2 regions of the Streptomyces lusitanus genome follow, and region 2 is predicted to be linked to the other one. Evidence: predicted binding sites of a transcription regulator. Region 2 holds the regulator's gene; the other holds the start of a gene.
What was found. Region 2 encodes HspR, which represses chaperone genes until heat shock. Its sites were predicted from a motif close to TTGAGNNNNNNNNNCTCAA; they were not measured.

Region 1 (4,415 bases), on a different contig from region 2:
CGCTCGAAGACCCGGTGCCACTCGGTGCGCGGGATGCCCGGACCCTCGTCCAGCACCTCCAGCTCCAGCGACTCCGGCTCGGCGCCCTGACGGGCCCGCACGGTCACCCTGCCGTGCGGCGGGCTGTGCTTGACCGCGTTGTCGATCAGGTTGGCGACCACCTGGTGGATCCGCTCGGGGTCGGCGTGCGCCACCAGCTCGGGCGGCGAGACGTCGAGGTGCAGATGCACGTCCGTACGGGTGTGACTGCCGGAGCCGGAGGTCATGCTCGCCCGGGCGGAGGCCACCATGTTGGCCTCCTTCAGCACGCCCGACAGATACGGCCACACCTCGAAGCGGCGCTTCTTCAGCGGGACCACGCCGTTGTCGAGGCGCGAGAGGTCCAGCAGGGTCTCCACCAGGCGGCCGAGCCGCTCGGTCTGCTTCAGGGCCGTGCGCATCGTCTCGGGGTCGGCCCGGGTCACGCCGTCGACGATGTTCTCCAGCACCGCGCGCAGCCCCGCGATGGGCGTGCGCAGCTCGTGCGAGACGTTGGCCACCAGCTCCTTGCGCTGGCTGTCCTGCGCCTCCAGCTCGTCGGCCATGACGTTGATCGTCTGCGCCAGGTCGCCCAGCTCGTCGCGGCGGCTCTCGCGGACGCGGCGGGTGTAGTCGCCGTGCGAGATGGACCGCGCGACGGCGTTCATGTCGTCCAGCGGGGCGGTGAGGGAGTGCGCCACGAACTGCGTGATCAGCAGCGTGGCGATCATCGAGAAGACCGTGATGAAGCGCAGCTCCGTCTTGGTGTGCACCGCGATCACCGACAGCCCGGTGGTGATCAGCACCGAGACGACGACCAGCGCGCCCAGCTTGGTCTTGATCGAGAAGGGGCGCACACCGCCCCAGGGCTGCTTCCTCCGCTGTCCGCGTCCCGCCGGACCCCCGCTCATGGCGTCGGCGTCTCCAGGGCGTAGCCCACGCCGTGCACGGTGCGGATGCGCTCGGCGCCGATCTTCCGGCGCAGCGCCTTGATGTGGCTGTCCACGGTCCGGGTGCCGGAGGCGTCCGCCCAGTCCCAGACCTCGGCCAGCAGCTGCTCGCGGGAGAGCACCGCGCGCGGCGTGTTGGCCAGGCACACCAGCAGGTCGAACTCGGTGGGCGTCAGATGGACGTCCTCGCTGCGCACGCGCACCCGGCGCTGGGCGTGGTCGATCTCCAGCTCGCCCAGGCGCAGGATGCCGCTGCGCGGGGTGGTGGCCGCGAGGGCCGCGCGCTCCATGCGGCGCAGCAGCACGTGCACCCGGGCCGCCAGCTCCCGCATGGAGAACGGCTTGGTCATGTAGTCGTCGGCGCCGACGCCGAGGCCCACCAGCATGTCGGTCTCGTCGTCGCGCGCGGTGAGCATCAGCACCGGCACCGGCCGCTGGGCCTGCACGCGCCGGCAGACCTCCAGGCCGTCGAAGCCGGGCAGCATGACGTCGAGGATCAGCAGGTCGGGCTGCCAGGCCTCCGCCGTGTCCACCGCGGACGGGCCGTCGCCCGCCGTTTGCACCAGGAATCCCTCGGCACGCAGGCGGGTCGCGATGGCGTCCACGATCGTCGCGTCGTCCTCGACCACCAGGACCCTGCGCTGCGCGCCGGGGGTGGTCGTCGCCGTGCCGTTGTGGGAGGTGTGTGTCTGCTCCATCGCCCGCCCCTGAGGTGTGCTTTTTCCGGAATCCGTGGGGTGATCCGTCGTCTGCGCATCACTGCGATTGACGCTTGAATGATCCGCGTCAGGGCAGCAGCGTACGGGGATTCACCACGGGTTTGCTATCCAGGGCGGACGCCGATGTGCACGACGTCCGGAACGCCCCGGGCAACGGGGATCTCTTCGGTACGCACCTGCCGGAACCCGGCATTCCGCAAGGTTCCCTCGAATTCCGGTGAGGGCTTGGCGGACCATACCGCGAGGATCCCGCGCGGCCTCAACACCCTTGCACACGCCGCGAGTCCGTCCGGCGCATAAAGCCCCTCGTTGCCCTCGTCGACGGTCCAGTCGGGCCCGTTGTCGATGTCGAGACACAGCGCGTCGAATGTGTCGGATGTCTCATTGACGTAGGTGATCAGGTCTTGCTCGACGATCTCCGTCCGGGGATCGGCGAGCGCCGCGCCGGAGAGCTCGGCCAGCGGGCCCGTGCGGTGCCACCCGATGATCGCGGGCTCCCGCTCCACGACCGTGATCCGTCCCCACCGCGCCTGCCCGGCCGCGTGCGCCAGGGAGAAGCCGACGCCCAGCCCGCCGATCAGCACCGACGGGTCCGCCACGGCCGGGTCCAGGGCGGCCAGGGCCGCGTCCACGAGCAGCCGCTCGGAGCGCCCGTCGGAGGTGTCCATCAGGAAGCAGCCGTTGGCGATGATCTGGAGCAGCCGGCCGTGCCTGCGCAGCACGACCTCGCCGTACGGGCCCTCGCGGCGGTCCAGGACTTCGGGAGCTTCGGGAATGTCGTACGGGGTGGACATGCGTTCATCCTGGCAGGTCCCCCCGCGCGGTGATCCGGGGTCGCGAAGCCCGCCCCGGTGATCGCTGAGAGCGAACGCCGCCCGGGGAACATTCGGCGGCTCCCCTGCATTGAGCCGACATAGCTCAACTTGACTGCCGAAGGGGAGATCATGGCTGCTGAGTCCACACCGCTCGCCCTGCCCGTGCTGCCGCTCGACGACGAGGTCGTCCTGCCCGGGATGGTGGTTCCGCTGGATCTGAGCGACTCCGAGGTGCGGGCGGCGGTGGAAGCCGCCCAGGCCGCCGCCCGTGACGAACCGGGCAAGCCCAAGGTGCTCCTCGTGCCACGCGTCGACGGCACCTACGCCGGGACCGGTGTGCTGGGCACCGTCGAGCAGGTCGGCCGGCTGGCCGACGGCGACCCGGGCGCCCTGATCCGCGGCCGGGGCCGCGTGCGCATCGGCGCCGGCACCACCGGGCCGGGCGCGGCGCTGTGGGTGGAGGGCACCCGCATCGACGAGACCGTGCCCGAGCCGCTGCCGGGGCACGTAACCGAACTCGTCAAGGAGTACAAGGCGCTCGCCACCGCATGGCTGCGCAAGCGCGGCGCCTGGCAGGTCGTCGACCGCGTCCAGGCCATCGACGACGTCTCCGCGCTCGCCGACAACTCCGGTTACTCGCCGTTCCTCACCACCGAACAGAAGACCGCCCTGCTGGAGACCACCGACCCGGTGGCCCGGCTCAAGCTCGCCACCCAGCAGCTGCGCGACCACCTCGCCGAGCAGGACGTCGCCGAGACCATCGCCAAGGACGTCCAGGAAGGCGTCGACAAGCAGCAGCGCGAGTTCCTGCTCCGCCGCCAGCTCGAAGCCGTCCGCAAGGAGCTGCGCGAGCTCAACGGCGAGCAGGACGGTGAGGAGTCCGACGACTACCGCGCCCGCGTCGAGGCCGCCGACCTGCCCGAGAAGGTCCGCGAGGCCGCGCTCAAGGAGGTCGACAAGCTGGAGCGCTCCTCCGACCAGTCCCCGGAGGGCTCCTGGATCCGCACCTGGCTCGACACGGTCCTGGAGATGCCGTGGAACGAGCGCACCGAGGACTCCTACGACATCCAGGGCGCCCAGGCGGTCCTCGACGCCGAGCACGCGGGCCTGGAGGACGTGAAGGAGCGCATCACCGAGTACCTGGCGGTCCGCAAGCGCCGCAACGACCGGGGCCTCGGCGTCGTCGGCGGCCGGCGCGGCGGCGCCGTACTGGCCCTGGTCGGCCCGCCCGGCGTCGGCAAGACCTCGCTCGGCGAGTCCGTCGCCCACGCGATGGGCCGCAAGTTCGTCCGCGTCGCCCTCGGCGGCGTCCGCGACGAGGCGGAGATCCGCGGCCACCGCCGCACCTACGTCGGCGCGCTGCCCGGCCGGATCGTGCGGGCGATCAAGGAGGCGGGGTCCATGAACCCGGTCGTCCTGCTCGACGAGATCGACAAGGTCGGCTCCGACTTCCGCGGCGACCCGGCCGCGGCTCTGCTGGAGGTCCTCGACCCGGCGCAGAACCACACCTTCCGGGACCACTACCTGGAGGTCGAGCTCGACCTGTCCGACGTGGTGTTCCTCGCCACGGCCAACGTCCTGGAGGCCATCCCGGAGGCCCTGCTCGACCGCATGGAGCTGGTCCGCCTCGACGGTTACACCGAGGACGAGAAGGTCGTCATCGCCCGCGACCACCTGCTCCCGCGCCAGCTGGAGCGCGCCGGACTGGACAAGGACGAGGTGACGATCGACGAGGGCGCGCTGCGCAAGCTGGCGGGCGAGTACACGCGCGAGGCGGGCGTGCGCAACCTGGAGCGGTCGATCGCGCGGCTGCTGCGCAAGGTCGCGGCCCGGCACGAACTGGGGGAGCGGGAGCTTCCGTTCACCGTGACGGAGGGCGACCTGCGGGACCTGATCGGACGGCCGCACCACGT
Region 2 (4,415 bases):
TCCCCAGACCGTCCAGCCGCCCTCCCTGGGCGGTGTCACCGCCCGGCAGAGGGCCATCGCGCGGCTTCTGGTCGAGGGGCACACCGACGCCGTCATCGCCGACCGGCTGGGCATGAACGTCCGCACCGCACGCGTCCACATCGCCAAGCTCGCCGCGACGCTGGGCAGTCAGAGCCGTGCCCAACTCGGCTACCTCATCGGGCAGTCCGGGATTCTCGACCGGACAGAGTGACCGCGGGGCCGCGGGGTTTGTCCAGCCCCGCCTGCGCGATCCGCACCCCCAGCTGCGTCCTGCTCACCGCCCCCAGCGTCTCGGAGAGGCGGGCGATGTGGGCCCGGCAGGTGCGGACGCTGATGCCGAGGCGTTCCGCGATCACCGCGTCCTGGTGGCCCTCCGCGAGGAGCGCGGCGATGGACTGCTCGCGGTGCGAGATGCCCTCGATGCCGGTGTCCGGGAGCGGGGCGGTCAGCGGGATGGCGAGCCGCCACAGCCGCTCGAAGACCGTGCCCAGGTACTCCACCAGCGCCGGGTGGCGCAGCTCCAGCGCCATCGTGCGCTCGGCGTTGGCGGGGATGAAGGCGACCGTGCGGTCGAAGAGGATGAGCCGCTCCACGACCTCGTCCAGCGTGCGCGCCTCCACCGCGTCGCCCATCAGCTCCAGATAGCTGAGCAGCCCGTGCCCGTGCCGGGCGACATGGGTGTAGAGGTCCCGCATCCGCACGCCCCGCCCGCGCAGCGCCATCGCCCGGTGCAGGCCCTCGGACAGTTCGGCCTCGCGCCGGATGCCGCCGGGCTGCACGGTGAGCACCTCGCTGGTGCAGGCCTGCGTCGCCTCGTCCATCGCGGCCTGGATCCGGGCCAGTCCGTCCAGCACACGGATCGCCGGGCCCTCCGCCGACGCCCCCGGGGCCGGCACCTGGCGGCCGAGACCGGCGTACCACTCGAAGGCGGCGACCGCCGAGCCGACCCGGCGCTGACTGGCACTCACCTCGTCGTACATGCCGCGCAGCAGCCGGGTCATGACCTCCTGCGGGGAGGTGGGGACCAGCCAGTCCATGTCGTCCGGGTCGGGGTGCAGCAGGGCCAGCTCCAGCAGGCAGGGCACCCGCTCGGCCTCCCGGCGCGGCAGCCGTCCGCGCCGTACGGCCCGGGAGTACACGCGGTCCCCGGCCTCGCACAGTCGGTCAGCACCGTGCGGATGCTCGTCCGCCCCGTGCCCGGCCATCGCCCATCCCACCCCCGGTTCAGCGTCCTTCCGCAGCCGCAACTATGCGCGGCCGGAACCTGCTGTGCAACACGGGGCGGACCACCGCGCCGGCCTCCAGGACCGGCCGGTGGCCGAATTCGTACGGGGCCTACTTGAGGTTGATCTCCGCGCACGCGTCCTTGAACTCGGCGGTGCAGATGTCGGACACCTGGAAGAAGCCGTCGGCGATGACGGTGTCCTCGATGTTGTCCTGGGTGAGCGCGACCACCGGCACCAGCTGCGCCGGAATGTCCTGGTCGGTGGGGCTGTCGACGCGGTCCCGGGTGAGCGCGTCGAACTGGATGTCCCGGCCCTGGACCCGCGCCACGGCCATCTCGGCGGCGTTCTCGGCCTCTTCCGGGTAGGACTTGTAGACGCTCATGTACTGCTCGCCGGTCACGATCCGCTGCACCGCGGAGAGTTCGGCGTCCTGGCCGGTGATGGGCGGCAGCTTGGTCTCGCCGGCGGCGCGCAGCGCCTTGACGATGCCGCCCGCCATGCCGTCGTTGGCGGAGTAGACCGCCTCGATGTTGTCCAGGCCGATCTCGTCGATCGCCTCGGCCATGTTCTTCTCGGCGTTCTTGGGGTCCCAGTCCTTGGTGTCGAAGGACTTGGCGATGGTGACCTTGCCCTTGAGCTCGGACAGCGCGCCGGCCTTGAACTGCTTGGCGTTGGGGTCGGTGGACGAGCCGTTCATCATCACGATCTTGTCGGTGATGCTCAGGTCACCGCCGAGCGCCTCCAGCAGGGAGCGCCCCTGCACCTCGCCCACGAGGGCGTTGTCGAAGGAGATGTACGCGTCGATCGGGCCCTCGGCGAGCCGGTCGTAGGCGATGACCGGGATGCCGGCGTCCTTGGCCTTGGCGACGCTCTCCGCGATGCCGTGCGCGTCCACCGCGTCCAGCACGATGACGTCGACCTTGTTCTCGATCATGCGCTGCATCTGGCCGGCCTGCTTGTCCGCGTCCGCCTCGGCGTTGGCGTACTCGACCTTGCCCTTGTTGTCGGTGAGCGACTCCACCTTCTTCTTGAAGATGGGGTAGTCGAACTGCTCGTAGCGCGTGTTGGCCTTCTCCGGGAGGAGCAGGCCCACCGTGATGTCGTCACCCTTGGCGGGGCTCGCGTCGTCGCTGCTGCCCGTCGCGTCGAGCATGCCGCAGCCGGCGAGCGTGACGGACATGGAGACGGCGGCCACGGATATGGCGATACGACGCATGCGAGGGCTCACTTCAGGTGCGTTTTGGACGTGGGCACAGCTTTGCGGCCCATGTGACTGAAAAGACAACGCTTCGGCGTCCATCGAGTCAAGAGGCAGCCACTTAACGAGATGAACACGACACGGAGCGCTGAACTCGTGAAAGTCTCGCGGACACGCCGCGGGGATCACCTGGACACGCAGGCATACCATAGCCACAGGTGTGGTCGTACATAAGCCAAGGGGCCCGTGGGTTCTGCGAACCCACGGGCCCTTCCCGGCGTCGCGCGCGGTCAGTCGGACTGCTGCTGGCGCTTGGGGCGCCAGACCACCAGCGCGCTGGTCTGCTGCACCTCCTGATAAGGCACCAGGTCACGGCGGTACGAGGCGTGCACGGCGGCCTCGCGCTGCCGCATGGCCGCCGCCGCGCCGTCGAGCGCGTCCTCCAGTTCGGCCACACGGGCCTGGAGGGCGGCGACCTGGTTCTCCAGTTCGATGATGCGCTTGATTCCGGCCAGGTTGATGCCCTCGTCCTGCGACAACTGCTGCACCTGACGGAGCAGTTCGATGTCACGGGCCGAGTAACGCCGGCCCCGGCCCGCCGTACGGTCCGGCGACACGAGCCCCAGACGGTCGTACTGACGCAGCGTCTGCGGGTGCAGGCCGGAGAGCTGGGCCGCCACCGAGATGACGTAGACCGGGGTGTCCTGGGTCAGTTCGTACGGGTTGCGTCGACGGCCGTCCATCGCATCAAGCTCCCTTCGCGGCCTGGAACAGCTCCGCCCGCGGATCCTGGTCCGCGGTCGCCTCGCGATACGCCTCCAGGGCGTCACGAGCCTTCCCCGTCAGGTCCTTGGGAACACTCACCTCGACGGTGACCAGCAGATCGCCGCGCGTGCCGTCCTTGCGGACCGCTCCCTTGCCGCGCGCCCGCAGGGTGCGCCCGTTGGGTGTGCCCGGCGGCAGCTTCAGCGTCACCGGCGGACCGCCCAGCGTCGGGACCCGGATCTCGCCCCCGAGGGCCGCCTCGGGATACGTCACCGGCACCGTGACCGTCAGGTTGTCGTCCTTGCGGCCGAACACCGGGTGGGCGCCGACGTGCACGACGACGTACAGGTCGCCCGCGGGGCCGCCCCGCTCACCGGGCGCGCCCTTGCCGCGCAGCCGGATCCGCTGGCCGTCGCTGACCCCCGCGGGGATGCGCACCTGCATCGTCCGCGAGGACTTGGCCCGGCCGCTGCCCTTGCAGACCTCGCAGGGCTCCTCCGCGATCAGACCGCGGCCCTTGCAGTCCGGGCAGGGGTCGGTCAGCGAGAAGCCGCCGCCGGAGCCCCGCGCCACCTGGCCGGTGCCGACGCAGGTCGGGCACACACGCGGCGTGCCGTTCTTGTCGCCGGTGCCCGAACAGGCCTTGCAGGGCGACTGCGACGACATCCGCAGCGGGACCGTCGCGCCCTCGATCGCCTCGGTGAAGCTGAGCGTCACCTCGGACTCGATGTCCTGGCCCCGGCGCGGCTGGGTGCGCGTGCCGGCGCCCGGGCCGCCCCGGTTGAACAGGCCCCCGAAGACGTCACCGAGCCCGCCGCCGAAGCCGCCCTGGCCGCCGGCCTGACCCCCGAAGAGGTCACCCAGGTCGAAGTTGAACGAGCCGCCGCCCGCGCCCGGCCCCGGACGGAAACCGCCGTTGCCGAACAGCGCGCGCGCCTCGTCGTACTCCTTGCGCTTCTTGGGGTCGCCGAGGACGTCGTTCGCCTCGGAGATCTCCTTGAACCGCTCCTCCGCCTTGGCGTTCCCCTTGTTGGCGTCCGGGTGGAACTCGCGGGCGAGCTTCCGGTACGCCTTCTTGATCTCGGCCTCGGTGGCGTCCTTGGGGACGCCGAGGACCTTGTAGTAGTCCTTCTCGATGAAGTCCTTGGTGCTCATCCCCGACGTCCCTCCTTCCCTGCGTCAGCTCTTACGTCAGCCCTCCTCCG

Region 1: a site for HspR is predicted at 2,591-2,609, ahead of lon (endopeptidase La). Genes of this name have one in related genera too.

The regions. Positions count from the first base shown of each region.
Region 1 covers NZ_JBHRWL010000002.1:578,577-582,991, forward strand. Annotated here, with positions in the region: gene ACFOSY_RS04090 (sensor histidine kinase) at 1-929, opposite strand, end outside; gene ACFOSY_RS04095 (response regulator transcription factor) at 926-1,666, opposite strand; gene ACFOSY_RS04100 (spermidine synthase) at 1,792-2,481, opposite strand; gene lon (endopeptidase La) at 2,632-4,415, shown strand, end outside.
Region 2 covers NZ_JBHRWL010000033.1:77,322-81,736, forward strand. Annotated here, with positions in the region: gene ACFOSY_RS32210 (helix-turn-helix transcriptional regulator) at 1-232, shown strand, start outside; gene ACFOSY_RS32215 (helix-turn-helix transcriptional regulator) at 195-1,226, opposite strand; gene ACFOSY_RS32220 (sugar ABC transporter substrate-binding protein) at 1,357-2,463, opposite strand; gene ACFOSY_RS32225 (heat shock protein transcriptional repressor HspR) at 2,736-3,188, opposite strand; gene dnaJ (molecular chaperone DnaJ) at 3,193-4,365, opposite strand; gene grpE (nucleotide exchange factor GrpE) at 4,402-4,415, opposite strand, start outside.